3 regions of the Methylobacterium sp. 142-1Y genome follow, and region 1 is predicted to be linked to each of the others. Evidence: riboswitches for the same ligand, from Rfam matches in the RefSeq annotation. Region 1 holds a riboswitch; each other region holds the start of a gene.
The links. Region 1 has a riboswitch for thiamine pyrophosphate ahead of thiO (glycine oxidase ThiO). Riboswitches for the same ligand answer to the same signal wherever they lie in the genome.

Region 1 (5,381 bases):
ACGGTGTCGGAGCCGTGGCCGTGGAGCGAGATGCGGCGGATCGAGACCGTCACCACCTCGGCCGCGCTCGCCCGCACCGCCTCGCTCATGATGGCCTGCGTCGGATAGCCGGCGGTGCCGATGAGGAGGCGGGAGGACAGGGTCGTGCCGGCGATGACGAAGGGATCGTCGGGGGTGTCGGTCATGGAAATTCCTCAGCGTGTCTGAAAAAGTTAGTTCCGTCGCTTCACCGATTCCCACCCGCGACCTCATCCTGAGGTCGCGATTTGGATTCGACAACATTTTCGAGTTCTGTCGAGAAGCCCCGCACATCACTATTTTCGCGAATGAGCTTCTCCTGCACGCAATGCCGTCTGGACAGATGCTTGAGGCGACCCCAATCACTTCGGATCAGTGCTTCCTTCTTTGCACGTCCCCAGCCTTTGACTCGCCGCTCCATCGCGATCGCGTCCGTGATGCGCTCGAACATTTCGGCATAGACGAGTGTCACGGGTCGGCGCTCGCGCGTATAACCGGGATAGGTGCCGTCCTGGTGCTCGCCGAGACGCTTGTCGAGGGTCTCACCGCGTGCCGAGCCGACGTAGTAGCTGCCGTCGGCGCATCGAAGCATGTAGACGAAGGCGTTCATGAAGAATGGTCTCCGCCGACTGATCCGTTTCAAGGGATACCTGCAATCCAACACACAACCTCATCCTGAGGTGCGAACGAAGTGAGCCTCGAAGGAGGGCTCCAGGGATCGCAGCGATCGCTGGAGCCCTCCTTCGAGGTCAGTCGATCTTCGATCGACTGACACCTCAGGATGAGGTTCGTGGGTGGGATGAAGGAAAAGTCGGTGGTATCGCGCAACCCCATCGAACGACCTCACACTCACTACCCGCCCTGCATGGCGCGCACGATCTCGACGCGATCGTTCTCCGAGAGCGCCGTGCCCGCCCAGTCGCGCTGGCGCACCACCGCGCCGTTCAGCGCGATGGCGAAGCCCTGGGGGCCAGGCAGGTCGAGATCGGCGGTCTCCGCGCGCCAGAGGGCGTCGAGGGTGGCGGCCTCGCTGTCGCGGGGCTCGCCGTTCACGAGGAGCTTCATGCTGGGACTCCGGAAGCACGCGCGAACCGGGCGAGGCCGAAGGGAGCGGCCACCGGCAGCGTCTCGCCGCGCAGGATCAGGGTGGAGACGGCCTCGGCAGTGACAGGCGCCAGGAGGTAGCCGTTACGGTGGTGGCCGGCAGCGAGCACCAGGCCGGGCAGGGCCTCGCCGAGGATCGGGGCGTCGTCGTCGGAGGTCGGGCGAAAGCCGCTCCAGATGCCTGAAACCTGCATCTCCTCCACCCCCGGCAAGGCACGGCGGGCGCCCTCCAGCAGGGCGAAGACACCACCGGCGGTGAGGTGCGGGTCGAAACCGGTCTCCTCCACGGTGGCGCCGACGATGAGCGAACCGTCGCCCTTCGGCGCCATGTGGACCTGCTCGGTCCAGACCACATGCGCGAGGGAGCCGCTGCGCGGCGTCATCTGGAGCGCCATCGACTGACCCTTGAGCGGGCGCACCGGGAGCGCGAGATCCGGCACCAGGCTCCCCTCCCCGGCCCAGGCGCCGGAGGCGAGCACGACGGTACCGGCGCGCAGGGAACCCGCTTTCGTCTCGATGCCGGTGACCCGGCCGGCCTCGCGGGCGAGCGCGGTGACGGCGGTCTCCTCGATCAGCCGGCCGCCGGCTCTGCGAAACGCCTGGCGCAAGGCGGCCATCACCCGGGCGGGATCGACCTGGTGGTCGTCGGGACAGAACAGGCCGGCGGTGACGGTGGGGCGCAGGCCCGGCTCGCGGGTGCGCACCGCCGGTCCGGACAACCACTCGACGGCGAGGTGGTCGCGGCGCTGCAGGTCGTGGCGGAAGCGCAAGCGCTCGACCTCGTCGCGGCCCAGCGCGATGACGAGGGTGCCCTCGCGGCGGTAATCGATGGTCAGGCCGGATTCGGCTTCCAGCTCATCGCGAAAGGGATGCCAGAGGCGCTGGCTCTCGAGGCAGAGCGGCGACAGGATCTCGCCGCCCGGCTCGTGCTCGGCCGCGGCCGCCAGCATACCGGTGGCCGCGAGGCTGGCGCCGTCGCCAGCCCTGCCCCGCTCGATCACCGCGACGGCGAGACCGGCACACGCCAGACGCCACGCGATCGACAGGCCGATCAGCCCGGCGCCGATCACCGCCACGTCCGCGCGGTCCGGCAGCCGGTCGATGTCTTGGGTCTCGGACGATCCGCCTCGCCGTCCGATCGTCTGCGCGTGCACCCTCGTCTCCACGGTGGCCCGAAGAGAGTGGACGGCGCCCGATTGCCGGATGATGCGCGCGCGGTCCTGACGGACCTGTCCAATCCCTACGCCGGTATGAGCCGGATCAGGTTCGAAGGATTTCCGCGCCGACCGGGCCAGAGGGGCCACAGGTCCAGCGGTGTCTCAGCCCCTTGCCGGGGATCTCCCTGGAACGGCCGGAATGTGGCGAGCCGGCTCGTGTTCGTCAACCGCCTTCGGTCAGGCCCCTTTCCCCGGACGATAGATCGCCATCTCCTCGGCGATGCCGTCGAGGGGGTGGGTGCCGAGGAGTTCCGGATCGCCCCACAGGAAGTCGACGAAGGGCTTCGACATCAGGAGCGGTTCGGACAGGACCTTGTTGAGCTTGGCAAGCCGGCTGGCGAGGTTCACGTCGCGGCCGATCACCGTGAAGTCGAGCCGCGCGCCGGAGCCGACATTGCCGTAGGCCGCCTCGCCGTGGTGGAGCGCGATGCCGATCTCGATGCGGGTCGGGAAGCGCCCGGCGCGGTTGGCCTCCTCGACCCGGCGGAGTGCGGCTTGCGCGGCCGAGAGCGCGCCTTGCGCCGCGCCGCCGAGATCGTCGCCGCTCTCGCGAAAGATCGCGAGAAGCCCGTCGCCCATGTATTTCAGCACCTCGCCGCCCTCGCTCTCGATCGGCGGGACGAGGCAGTCGAAATAGGTGTTCAGCAATTCCACCGAGGCCTCGGGGGTGAGCGCGTCGGTGAGGTGGGTGTAGCCGCGCATGTCGGCAAACAGGATCGCCGAGCGGATCCGCTCGACCTGGCCGCGGCGGATGAAGCCGGCCAGGATCGCCTGGTGCGGCCCGTCGCCGACATAGACCCGCAGCACGTGGTCGAGCCGGGCGTTGAGGCCGCGCATCTCCATCACCGCCGACAGGGTCGGGATGATGAATCGCATGATCGCCAGGTCGTCGTCGCCGAAGCCGCGCGGATCCCGGGTCGCGAAGGTGACGCCGTTCTTGGTCCCGTTGGTGAAGAACAGCGGCACGGTGATGTAATGGGTGTAGCCCGCCGCCTTGAGTTCGGGGATGATGCTGTAACGGTCGTCCGGCGTCTCGCGCAGGTCGAGGATCAGCCACTCGCCGGTGCCGTAGACATGGGCGAAGGGGCTGCGGGCGAGCGCCTGCTCGGTGACCTCGCCGTGCGGGAAGAGGCGGAAGCTGACGCCGTCCTCCCGGGTCCAGAACCGGCCGACGCCGGAATAGTCCGAGTGCAGCGCGTCGATGGCGGTGGTGGCCCGGTCGACCGGCACGCCGAGCGCGTTCAGCCGCTCGGCCATGCCGGCGAGGAGATCGCCGGATTCCGGCAGCCGCGCGCCTTCGCTGAGCAGCCAGTCGCGCAGGGCCACGCAATCGCGGAACAGGCCGATCGGGATGTCGCTCGCCTCCGACCCGTCCGCCGCGGCCGTGGGCATCGGAGCGGGGGCGGGGCGAGGCTGGTCGGACATGGCTCTGACATGGGCTCTGCGCCCTGCCAGGGCAAGGCTTGAGAGTAAGGCTTGGCAGCGGTCGACCGGCCCGCCGGATTGGCACTCGACCTTGGCACTCGACTTCGCGCCTGCTAAGGCTGATGTCGTCGCCGGGCTCCATCCCGGCAGGCCGTAAGCGTCTCACGTCAGGCAACGCACTCCCCGGGCGGTTTTTCGCCGGGCGGGTGCGCAATGCCTCGTCCGGGCCGATCGCCCGTTCCGAAAGACGTGCCATGCTGTCCTTTCCCGCTCCGCGCCGCTTGCCGGCCTCCGCCGCGCCGCTCCTCACCGCCCTGCTGCTGTCGGTGATGATGACGTGTATCGTCTCGGCAATCGCGACGTTGCTCAGCCTCGGGCCGACCCCCGACGCCTTGTGGCATTGGCCGCGGGCCTGGGGCGTCTCCTGGCTCGTCGCCTTCCCGACCCTGCTGCTCGTGCTGCCGCTGGTGCGGCGCGCCGTGGCGCGGCTCGTGGCGCCGTAACGAAGAAGGCCCGGGGGCGGTCGCCTCCCGGGCCTTCCTCGATCGATCATCGGGCCTTCAGTTGTCGAGGAAGCTCCGCAGCTTCCGCGACCGGCTCGGATGCTTGAGCTTGCGCAGGGCCTTGGCCTCGATCTGGCGGATGCGCTCGCGGGTCACCGAGAATTGCTGGCCGACCTCCTCCAGGGTGTGGTCGGTGTTCATGCCGATGCCGAAGCGCATGCGCAGCACGCGCTCCTCGCGGGGGGTGAGCGAGGCGAGCACCCGGGTGGTGGTCTCGCGCAGGTTCGACTGGATCGCCGCGTCGATCGGCAGGACGACGTTCTTGTCCTCAATGAAGTCGCCGAGGTGGGAATCCTCCTCGTCGCCGATCGGGGTTTCGAGCGAGATCGGCTCCTTGGCGATCTTGAGGACCTTGCGCACCTTTTCCAGCGGCATCGCCAGCTTCTCGGCCAGTTCCTCCGGGGTCGGCTCGCGGCCGATCTCGTGCAGCATCTGGCGCGAGGTCCGGACGATCTTGTTGATCGTCTCGATCATGTGGACCGGGATGCGGATCGTGCGGGCCTGGTCGGCGATCGAGCGGGTGATCGCCTGCCGGATCCACCAGGTCGCGTAGGTCGAGAACTTGTAGCCGCGGCGGTACTCGAACTTGTCGACCGCCTTCATCAGGCCGATATTGCCCTCCTGGATCAAGTCCAGGAATTGCAGGCCGCGGTTGGTGTATTTCTTGGCGATCGAGATCACCAGCCGCAGGTTGGCCTCGATCATCTCCTTCTTGGCCTGGCGGGCTTCGCGCTCGCCCTTCTGGACCATGTGGACGATCTTCCGGTATTCCTGGATCTCCAGGCCGGTCTCGGAGGCGAGCGAGATGATCTGCTCGCGCAGCGTCAGGATGTTGACCGCGCCGCGCTCGGTGAAGTTCTTCCAGCCCTTGCCGCCGAGCTTGGCCACCCGCTCGACCCAGTGCGGATCGAGCTCGTAGCCCTGGTAGTGGCGCAGGAACTCGTCGCGGGCGACGCCGTGATTCTCGGCGAGCCGCATCAGGCGGCCCTCATGCGAGATCAGCCGCTTGTTGATGTCGTAGAGCTGCTCGACCAGCGCCTCGATGCGGTTCGAG
Region 2 (5,381 bases), 540 kb from region 1:
CGCGGATCGGTCGTCACGTCCTCGCTCAGCACCACGCCGCCGGCCGCGAAGGTCGCGCTGAACAGGTTCGTCACCCGCGGCAGGCCGAAGCGGGTGAAGGCCTCGCGCGGCCCCCCGGTCAGGCTGAGGAGCCGCCAATGCTCCGGCCCGTCCGGGCCCTCCGGCACCCGCTCGAACAGGGCGCCGTAGGCCGCCCCGGTCAGGTGGGTGGCGGCCTCCACCACCGCGTCGCCGAGGCGCTGGCGGTCGAGCTCGCTCGAGAGCGCCGTGCCGAGGCGGTTCAGCACCTCCAGGCGCTGGGTCTCGGCGCGCAGCGCCGAGGCGGCCCGAGCCCGCTCGGCGGTCCGCTCGCGCTGGCGCTGCGCTGCGCCGGCGATCTCGGCGCTCACCGCCGCGACCTCCGCCGGCACCCCGGCCAGCACCGGCGCCGCGCGGCCCAGCCCGAGGGCGACCGCCTGGTCGCGCAGGGCGTGGAGCGGCGCCGCGATGCCGCGGGCGAAGGCCAGCGCCAGCACCGCCGCGATCGCCGAGAGCATGACGCCGAGCCCGGCAAACCAGACGAGGGAGGCGCGCACCGGCGCCGCCAGCGCCTCCTCCGGTACCCCGACGGCGACGCGCCAATCCGGCACCCCGGCCCGCGCATAGGCGATGAAGAACGGCTCGCCTTCGAGCGAGCTGCCGCGCCAGTGGCCCTCCGGCCCGGTGGCGGCGCGCAATTCGTCGGGGGCCTGCGCGCCGGTGAACCGCTCCGGCAACCGGGTGCGGGTCAGCACCCGGTGGTCGCGGTCGATCACGCTCATCACCCAGTCCTTCGGCACGCCGCCGGAGGCGAGCACGTCGCGCAGCCGCGAGGTGGGCAGGGAAAAGGACAGGAGATAGAGCACCGCCTCGCCGCCCCGGCGCATCACCGGCACCGTCACCCGGAAGCGTCCGTCGATCACGCCCGAGACCGCCGGCCGGCCACCGAGGGCCGCGGCGTCCGCGGCGTCGATCCGTTCGGGGATCGGTTCGCTGCCGAGATCGATCAGCCGCCGCCCGTCGGGATCGCGCAGGATCGTCGGCAGGCCGCTGCGGCGGGCGAGTTCCTGCACCTGCTCGCGGAACGCCGTCACGTCGCCGCGCTGGAGCGCGTTGGAGAGGCTCAGGGCTTCGAGAGTGGCGATGAGGCTCGCCAGCTCGCGGTCGACCGCCGCCGCCTCGATCCTGGCACGGCCGAGCGCCTCCGATTCCAGGCGCCCGCGGGCGGCGCCGGCGAACTGCCACAGCACCACGCCGCCGAAGATCAGGATCGGCACCGCCAGGCCGAGGCCGAAGACGACCAGGCGGCGCACGATCGAGCCGGGACGCCGAGTTCCCGGGACAGGGGACGGGGCAGGCCCGGGCGGGGTGGCGGGGGCCTGCATCGGCATCGTGGAGGATCCTTACTCGCCGGCTTCGACGTACAGCCTCCCGCCCTCGCCCAGGAATTCCGCCGATTTTTGGGCCATGCCGGCTTCCCGCTCCGCTTCGCTCAAGGGTGTGGCTTTCGCGATCACCTCGCCCGCGGCCTCCATGGCGAGCACGTCGGCGCGCAGATCCTGGGTGATCTTCATCGAGCAGAATTTCGGGCCGCACATCGAGCAGAAATGCGCGACCTTGTGGGCGTCCTTCGGCAGAGTCTCGTCGTGGTAGGCGCGCGCCGTGTCCGGATCGAGGGAGAGGTTGAACTGATCCTCCCAGCGGAAGTCGAACCGGGCCCGCGACAGGGCGTCGTCCCTGAGTTGCGCCGCCGGGTGGCCCTTGGCGAGGTCGGCGGCATGGGCGGCGATCTTGTAGGTGATGACGCCGGTCTTCACGTCGTCGCGGTTCGGCAGGCCGAGATGCTCCTTGGGGGTCACGTAGCAGAGCATCGCCGTGCCGTACCAGCCGATCATCGCCGCGCCGATGCCGGACGTGATGTGGTCGTAGCCCGGCGCCACGTCGGTGGTGAGCGGGCCGAGCGTGTAGAACGGCGCCTCGCCGCACTCGGCGAGCTGCTTCTCCATGTTGACCTTGATCTTGTGCATCGGCACGTGGCCGGGGCCCTCGATCATCACCTGGCAGCCCTTGGCATGGGCGATCTTGGTCAGTTCGCCCAGGGTCTCCAGCTCGGCGAATTGCGCCGCGTCGTTGGCGTCCGCGATCGAGCCCGGGCGCAGGCCGTCGCCGAGGGAGAACGACACGTCGTACGCGCGGCAGATGTCGCAGATCTCCTCGAAGCGCTCGTAGAGGAACGATTCCCGGTGCCCGGCGAGGCACCAGCGCGCCATGATCGAGCCGCCGCGCGAGACGATGCCGGTGACCCGCCGCGCGGTGAGCGGCACATGGGCGAGGCGCACGCCGGCATGGATGGTGAAGTAATCCACCCCCTGCTCGGCCTGCTCGATCAGGGTATCCTTGAACACCTCCCAGTCGAGCTTGAGCGGGTCGCCGCCGACCTTCTCCAGCGCCTGGTAGATCGGCACCGTGCCGATCGGCACGGGCGCGTTGCGCAGGATCCAGCCGCGGATGTTGTGGATGTTGCGCCCCGTCGACAGGTCCATGACGGTGTCGGCGCCCCAGCGGATCGCCCACACCATCTTCTCGACCTCGTCGGCCGCCGAGGAGGTGACGGCCGAGTTGCCGATATTGGCGTTGATCTTGACGAGGAAGTTGCGGCCGATCGCCATCGGCTCGAGTTCGGTGTGGTTGATGTTGGCCGGGATGATCGCCCGCCCGCGCGCCACCTCGTCGCGCACGAAGTCCGGCGTGATGAAGGGCGGGATCGCCGCCCCGAAACTCTCGCCGTCGGCGAGCGCGCCCTCGGCCTGCGCCAGCATCGCCTCGCGGCACAGGTTTTCACGATGGGCGACGTAGATCATCTCGTCGGTGACGATCCCGGCCCGCGCGAACTCGTACTGGGTGACCCTCTGGCCCGGGCCGCCCCGGCGGATCGTGCGGGCGGCCGGGCACGGCGCCACCAGCCTGTCCTCGGCCACGAAGCCGTTATCCTCGGGCTTCACCGCCCGGGGCGCCACCGCCGCATAGCCGCGCGTCTCGATCCAGGGGGCGCGGATCTCGGGCAGGCCGGATTGCAGGTCGATGCGGGCGCCCGTCTCGGTATAGGGCCCGGAGGGATCGTAGACCCGCACGGGCGCCTCGCACGGATCGGTCAGGACGATCTCGCGATAGGGCACCGCCAAGTCGGGGCGGTCCCTGGGCGACGCATAGACCTTCGCCGAGCCGGTGATCGGCCCGGTGGTGACGCTCGTTGGAAGATCTTTGGCGAGGATCGGTGCGTTCATGGATCTCTCCGGGGGAGACGATCCGGCCTCGGGGCGCGAGGACGCACGGGCAACGTCGATCATGGCAGGTTCCCGTCCCTCCGCCGGTACGAACCGGATCAGGTTCAAGGGTCAGGACGCACGCTCGTCCAATCTCAGCCCCTGCCGGCGGGGCCCCCCTCGGTAACGGCACCACTGTCCGGCGGCGGGTGGGGTTTGTCAATCGCGGGTTGAAGGAACGCTGCGGCATCCCGGCGGCCGCGGTGGCGGTTGCGCGGCCTTGAACCCCGCCCAGCCGGCGCCCCAGATACGGGGGACTTCCCCGTCTTTCAGGAGTTGGCCTTGGGACGCCGTGACCGGCGCTGGCGCGACGACGATCCCTCCACGCACGGCCCGGGCGCCCGCAACCCGGTGATCTGCCCGCTCTGCGAGCGGCCGATCCCGCCCGGCGCCCGCCAGAGCCGGCACCACCTGACGCCGAAGCTCAAGGGCGGCACCCATGGCGAGACGGTGCAGCTGCACCAGATCTGCCACTCCGCGATCCATGCCCGCCACAGCGAGGCCGAGCTGGCGCGTCGCCTCAGCGACGTCGAGAGCCTGCGGGCCGAGCCGGAGATCGCCCGCTTCCTCGCCTGGGTGCGCGGCAAGCCGGACGATTTCCACACCGCGACGCGGATGACCCGGACGCGGCGGGAGACCAAGCGGAGCTTTCGTTGAGAGACGCCGGGTCCTCGTCAGCAGGGTGAATCGATCCCGACGATTCTTCGCGCGATTCGACCGGCCGGTCCGGCTCCGATCTTTACGTCTCCCTGCGAGCCTCGGGGCCGTCCTCGTGGAGACGCCCGATGTCCGCCCGTCCCAACACCGAACCCGCCCTCTCGGTCCGGCCGGACGATCCGGTCCGCCCGCCGGTCCGCCCGCACGCCGCGCCGGAGACGGGGCGCCTCGCCTGGGTCGACGTCGCCAAGGGCATCTGCATCATCCTGGTGGTGATGATGCACTCCACCCTCGGGGTCGGCGAGGCGATGGGGGGCGAGGGTTTCATGCACCACGTCGTGGAATTCGCCAAACCGTTCCGGATTCCCGATTTCTTCCTTCTGTCGGGCCTGTTCGTCGGCCGCGTGGTCGATCGCGACTGGCGCCTCTTTTCCGACCGGCGCATCGTCCACTTCGCCTATTTCTACCTGCTGTGGATGGTGCTCCAATCGGCGGTGAAGTACGGCCAGATCACCGAGGGGGCGGGCCCGGGCGCGTTCCTCGCCCATCTCGCCTACGGCCTGATCGAACCCTATTCGACGCTCTGGTTCATCTACCTGCTGGCGGTGTTCTCGGTCGCCGTGAAGCTGCTGCGCGGGGTGCCCGGCCCGGTGCTGCTGATCGGCGCCGCCCTGCTGCAACTGGCCCCGGTCCATACCGGCTCGACCCTCATCGACGAGTTCTGCGCCCGCTTCGTCTACTTCGTCGCCGGCTATCTCTTCGCGGCCCGCATCTTCGCGCTGGCCGACTGGGTGCGGGCGCGGTCGGGCCTCGCGCTCGTCGGCCTCGCCGCCTGGGCGGGGATCGAGGGGGCGCTGGTCTTCACGCCGACCGGCTTCCCGTCTCATCCGAACCTGGCCGGCCTGCCGGGGGTGAGCCTGGTGCTGGGAGCCGCCGGCGCGCTCGCTATCGTGAGCGCGGCCGCCCTGCTGACCCGGGCCGGCGGCCCCGTCACGGCGATGCTGCGCGCCTGCGGCGAGCGCTCGATCGTGATCTACCTCGCCTTCTTCCTGCCGATGGCGGGGTTGCGCACGGTGCTGGTGAAGAGCGGGATCATCGCGGATGTCGGGGTCGTCTCGCTCCTCGTCACCGCGACCGCGGTGGCCGTGCCCCTCGGGATCGAGCGGTTGGTCCGCCACACCCCGGCCCGGTTCCTGTTCCGCCGGCCCGCCGCCTTCCACCTCGTCGGCGAGGAGCGCGCCACCCCGGCACCGGGCCTCGCCTCCGCTCGCGCGACCTGATCCCGCGGATCTCCGTTCACGAGTCTTCTTCCACGAGTCTTCGGCTCGGCGACGGCGCTCCCGCAAGGGGCGCCGTTTCACAGCCCGGCGGGCGCAGGGCATG
Region 3 (5,381 bases), 860 kb from region 1:
AGCGGATGCCGGGCGGCCGGGGGCGGGGCAGCGGGACCGCATCCTCGTGGACGAGGCGTCCGGCCGCCATCACGCCGACCCGGTCGCCGAGATAGACGGCTTCACCGATGTCGTGGGTGACGAACAGAGCTGCGGTGCCGCGGGACGCGCAGAGGCGCAGGAGGTCGTCCTGCAACTCCTCGCGGGTGAGCGCGTCCAGCGCCGCGAAGGGCTCGTCGAGGAGGAGCAGGCCCGGCTCAGTCACCAGCGCGCGGGCGAGCGCCACCCGGCTCTGCTGCCCGCCCGACAGGGAACCGGGCCGGCGCCCGGCAAGATCCCCGAGGCCCATCGTGCCAAGGAGGTCGCGGGCCGCCTCGCGATCCGCGGCTTGCGGCCGGCGCTCGAGCGAGACCGGCAGGAGCACGTTGTCGAGGGCCGATAGCCAGGCGAGCAGGGTCGGGGCCTGGAACACGAAGCCGACGCCCGGCGCCGGGCCGCGCACAGGCTCCCCGCCGATCCGGACGAGGCCCGAATCCGGCGCGATCAGCCCGGCGGCGAGCTTGAGCAGGGTGGTCTTGCCGCAGCCGCTGCGGCCGAGCAGGCAGTGGATCGCCCCGCGGGGGATCGCCCAATCGACGCCCGCCACGGTCTCGGCGTCATCGCCGGGAAAGCGGTAGCGGATTCCGTCGAGGGCGAGATGGGCGTCAATCGGCATAGGGCGCGAAGCCTTCCGCCGCCGCCTCGGCGCCGCCTTCGATCTCCGTCATCGTCACGAGGTCGAGCAGGCTGAAGCGCCCGTCATGGTGCCAGCCGGCCTCCGGCGCCGTCATGCGGCCGATGGCCGAGATCCGGGTGACGCCGGCCCCGGCGAGGTCGTCGGCGAGCGCCATGAGCCGCGCGGGAGCGGCGGCGATTCCGGCGGTCTGGAGATAGGCGCGGTGGGGCGCCACCCGGGCCGGCACCTCCGCCAGATCGTCGACCGCCACCACGGCCACGCTGCGGTTGAGGCCGGACGGGCTCAGACCCACGGTGTCGTCGAGCAGGACGACGCTCCACGGATCGGCCGGATCGCCGAGAAGCGTCGCGCTCCCGTCGAGGGCCCGCATCTCGTGGGCGTTGCGCCAGCCTGCGAGGGCCGCCGCTTCGCCCGGGTCGAGCCGCCGGCGCGGATGGCGGCTCGCGAGCGCGGCGAGTTCGTGGGCGAGGTGGCGGGCGAACTCGTCCGGCGCGGTCGCGCCACCGCGCTCGACGAACAGCATCTGCGGCGCGTAGCAGCCCTGCTGCTCGTAGCGGACGATATCGTGGGCGGCGAGGCGGGCGAGCGGGCCGGCGCGGCGGCTGTCCAGGGCCTCCCGGGCGATCATGGCAAAGCCGATGCGGTGGCCATGCGGCAGGAACCGGGCGGTGACCGGCACCTTGGCGCGGAGCGCCGCCAGGGTGTCGTTGCCGCCATAGGCCATGACGCAGTCGGCCTGCGCGAGGAACGTCGCCTCGGGCCCGCCTTCGCCACCCTTCCACCAGGTGATCGCCAGGCACTCGCCGAGGTCCGGGTCGGCCTCGGCGATCGCTTGCGCGAACCAGCCGGCGGTCAGCGGCTCGGCGGAGGCGAGCTTGCCGACCGTGCCGGCCTTGACCAGCAACCCCGAGACGAGACTCCACAGCGGCAGGGCCGGGACGTTGCCGGCCCAGACATGGAGCAGCAGGTCCGGCCCCCGTGCCCGCACCAGCCCGCCCTTCACCGCCGGCTGGAACCCGTCGAGCACGGCCGGATTGGAGAAATCCTCCGCGAGGAAACGCAGCAATTGCGGCCGCCGGAAGGTCTTCAGGTAGCTCGTCAGCCCGAGCCGCACCGTCTCGCGGTCGTAGCCGGTGACGACCGGCAGCAGCGCCTCGGCCTTGCGGCGCAAAGGATGCGCGCGGTCGAGCAGGCAGGCGCTCGCCCGGTCGATGGCCGCGACGATCCGGGCGGTCTCCATCCGCCGCAAGGTCTCGCGGGCGCGGGCGCGGACATGGGCGCACAGGGTCTCGGCCTGATCCTCGGTCAGCTCCGGCAGCGCCACCGCGACGGTTTCGCCCCAGGCCCGGTGCTGGACGATGCGCCGGCCGATCGCCTCGGGACTGAGCCCCGGCAGGTACCCGGCTTCCTCGATCGTGCTCATCCCTGCGCGGCGGCCAGGAATTCGGCCACCGCGACCGAGCAGCCGCGCGACGCCGAGCCCTCGACCCGGCCGAGCAGCCGGAAGCCGCCGGGCACGATCACCCCGGCATCCTCGGTCAGGATCGCCGAGACGGAGTTGAAATGGGCGAGGTCGTGGTGGACCAGCACGCCGGTCTCGCCCTCAGGGACGTCGATGCCGGTGAGCGGATCGACGACGCGGCTGCGGATCCAGTGCGGGCCGGACTTCACCGGCGGGCAGGTCGCGTTGCCGTCGTCGTAGAACTGGGTGCTCAGCTCTGTCATGCCGTACATGTTGAGGCAGGCTTCGCGCGGCACGCCGAAAGCCGCCGACAGCCCGTCATAGAAGGCATCCGGCTCGATCTCCCGCGACTGGCCCTTGAAGCCGCCGGTATCGAACAAGAAACTCCCCGGCGGCAGGGCGAAGCGGCGGCCACGCTCCTTGAGCGCATCCATCACCGGCACGAAGGCATAGGTGGCGCCGAGCAGGGCATAGGGCTCGCCCGAGGCCTCGGCCTCCGCCAGCGCCGCCAGCAGCGCATCGAGGTCGAGCCCCGCGGGACCGACGAAGACCGCGCTGTCCGCCGTGCCGAACCGGTCCTTCGCCAGCGCGAGATAATGGGCCAGCGACGAATTGGGCAAAGCCGCCTCGTCCGGAAACAGGATGCCCATCCGAATCGTGTCTCGCCCGCGCATGATCCGGGCGGCGAAGCCCGCCAGCATCGAGGCGTCGTAGACCGCGAGCGTCGGGTGGTAGCTGCGGCCGCGTCCGCTCCCGGTCGTGCCGCTCGTCATGAACACCCGCTCGGCCGCGTCCGGCGGGGAGCAGCTCAGGGTCAGGTCCTTGAACGCCTTGATCGGTACCGCCGGGATGTCGCGCCAGCGCCGCACGGTGAGCGGCGTGCGCCCGCGCTGCTGCGTGAAGCGGCGATAGGGCGCGTTGTGGGCGAACTGGTAGGCGAAGAGCCGCAACGCCAGCGCCTCGAACTCCGCCTCGCTCGCGCCCGGCCGTCCGATGAAGTCGAGCAGGGCCTCGACGATCTCCGCTTGCGACATCACGGCCACCTCGCGCCCATCCCGGGCGAGGGCCAGACCGAGCGGAGATCATGCGCGAAAAGACGGCAGGTTCGGCCTTTGCGCCGCGCCGGTCCCGCATCCCTACGCCGGCATGACCCGGATCAGGTTCATAGGGTCACCGCGGCGCCCGGACGAACCGGACCGGCGGAATCTCAGCCTCCTCGCGAGGCTCCCCTGGGAGCCGGGGAGAGTGGGGGGAGTGGGGCTACGTGTCAAGCAGGGCGCGCCGGTCCTTCGTCCGGCGCGAGGGATCGCCCGGTACCGCTCGACCCCCGGACCGGTCAGGTCGTCGCCGGCGCCTCGTCGGAGATCCCGACCTTGGCCCAGACATAGACGGCGAGCAAAGCCACTGGCACGCCGATGAGCGAGGTCAGGACGAAGAACCAGGGAAACCCCGTCCGCTCGACGATGAAGCCGGAAAATCCCGCCAGCACGCTGCCCGGAAAGGCGCAGAGCGAGGTCAGGAGCCCGAACTGGCTCGCCGCGTGCCGGGTCGAGGCGAGCGTCGACATGTAGGTGATGAGCACCACCGACGCGAAGGCATAGGCGAAGCCGTCGATGCCGACGGTGACCGCGAAGGTCCAGAAGGCCCGGCCGCCGTCGCCGCCATGCGCCGCCAGGTAGGCGAGGCTCAAGTGCGAGGCCGAGGCGGCGATGGTGCCGACGAGGAGGCTCGTCAGCATGCCGATCCGCGGGATCAGGGCCCCGGCCAGGAAGGTGCCGCCGAGCCCGATCCAGAAGCCGAACAGCTTGGTGACGGTGGCGATGTCGGTGTTGGTGAAGCCCTGGTGCTTGAACAGCGGCACCGCCATCGCGGTCGCGATGTAGCCCGGCATGCGAAAGCCCGCCACGAGCAGCAGGATCGCCGGCGCCATCGGGCCGAGGCGGCGCAGGAGGTCGGCGATCGGCTCCCAGATCGTGTCGAGGAGGCCGGCGCGGGGCGCGTGGGGCACCTGGTCGGAGGGCGGCTCGGGCGCGAGGACGGCCGCCGCCATGCCGACCAGCATCAGGGCTCCCATGGCGAGGTAGGCCCCGCGCCAGCCGATCCGGTCGGCCAGCAGCAGCGCGCCGGCGCCTGCCGCGAGATTGCCGATCCGCCAGCCGATCTCGGTCCAGGACGACAGCACGGCCTGCTTCTCGGGCGGCCGCACGCTGGTGATGCGCCAGCCGTCGATGACGAGGTCGAGGGTCGCGCCGGCAAAGCCCAAGGCCACCGAGAACGCGATCGTCCAGGCGAGCCAGTGCGCGGGATCCCCGAAGGCGATCCCGGCGAGCATCAGCATGACGCCGAGCTGCGCCGCGACGATCCAGCCGCGCCGCCGGCCGAGCAGGGCCCCGAGCAGCGGCGGGTCGGTGCGGTCGAGGAACGGGGCCCACAGGAACTTGAACTTGTAGGCCAGCGTCATCTCGCTGAGCAGCCCGATCGTGGCGATCGAGATGCCGCTATCCGACAGCCACGCGGCCTGCGTCCCGTAGACGAGCAGGAAAGGGAGGCCGGAGGTGAAGCCGAGCCCGAGGGCCGGCGCGATCCGCCGGTCGGTGAACAGGGCCGACCAGAACGGCTCCGCGCCGCGGGGCGGGCTGTCGGGAGAGGCGGCGGCCGGTGCTGTCATGCTCGATCGGGCTCTCGCGGGAGGGCGGCGTTACGGCTCAGGTCGGGGCATCCTGCCATAACCGGCCCGTGTGATACTGTTTCCGGAAGATCCCTTCCGGAAACAGTATCACCAGCCCGCGCGGCGCCTGAGCGGAGCCGGTTTCCGCATCGCGAAGCGATTAGCCGGAAACCGTATGACGGCCGTTCCGCGGGTGCGGAACAGGGTCATCCGAGACGCTTCACCCCCGCACCGCCTCCGCCCGCGGAACACCGGCCCCCACCCGCGCGAACGGGCTCTCCGCCACCCGCGGCGCGAAGCGGAACAGGCCCTCGGGCGCCACGCTGTCGAGCTCCCCCGCCGCCAGGTCGCGGGCGATCACCACCACGAACGCCGCCGCCTCCTCGGCCGGCCGGCCGAAGGGGCGCGGGCGCGAGAACAGCGTGCCGACGCTCTCGACCAGCAGCGGGCGGTCCGATTCGACGATCCCCACCAGGCCCTTGAGGCGCAGCAGCCGCTCGCCGAGATGGCCCGCGAGGTTGTCGAGCCAGGCCGCC

Region 2: linked by a shared signal. The riboswitch ahead of thiC (phosphomethylpyrimidine synthase ThiC) and the one ahead of thiO (glycine oxidase ThiO) in region 1 are both predicted to bind thiamine pyrophosphate.
Region 3: linked by a shared signal. The riboswitch ahead of AC3AOF_RS00475 (LuxE/PaaK family acyltransferase) and the one ahead of thiO (glycine oxidase ThiO) in region 1 are both predicted to bind thiamine pyrophosphate.

What each region holds. Positions count from the first base shown of each region.
Region 1 covers NZ_CM173224.1:951,039-956,419, forward strand. The annotation lists gene thiG (thiazole synthase) at 1-185, opposite strand, end outside; gene AC3AOF_RS04470 (GIY-YIG nuclease family protein) at 227-628, opposite strand; gene thiS (sulfur carrier protein ThiS) at 871-1,083, opposite strand; gene thiO (glycine oxidase ThiO) at 1,080-2,276, opposite strand; TPP riboswitch at 2,342-2,475, opposite strand; gene AC3AOF_RS04485 (adenylate/guanylate cyclase domain-containing protein) at 2,517-3,764, opposite strand; gene AC3AOF_RS04490 (DUF2798 domain-containing protein) at 4,019-4,267, shown strand; gene rpoD (RNA polymerase sigma factor RpoD) at 4,325-5,381, opposite strand, start outside.
Region 2 covers NZ_CM173224.1:1,489,853-1,495,233, reverse strand. The annotation lists gene AC3AOF_RS06980 (ATP-binding protein) at 1-1,409, opposite strand, end outside; gene thiC (phosphomethylpyrimidine synthase ThiC) at 1,422-3,302, opposite strand; TPP riboswitch at 3,361-3,472, opposite strand; gene AC3AOF_RS06970 (restriction endonuclease) at 3,624-3,998, shown strand; gene AC3AOF_RS06965 (acyltransferase family protein) at 4,127-5,278, shown strand.
Region 3 covers NZ_CM173224.1:89,743-95,123, forward strand. The annotation lists gene AC3AOF_RS00465 (ABC transporter ATP-binding protein) at 1-694, opposite strand, end outside; gene AC3AOF_RS00470 (acyl-CoA reductase) at 684-2,138, opposite strand; gene AC3AOF_RS00475 (LuxE/PaaK family acyltransferase) at 2,135-3,211, opposite strand; TPP riboswitch at 3,311-3,408, opposite strand; gene AC3AOF_RS00480 (AmpG family muropeptide MFS transporter) at 3,514-4,845, opposite strand; gene AC3AOF_RS00485 (CobW family GTP-binding protein) at 5,066-5,381, opposite strand, start outside.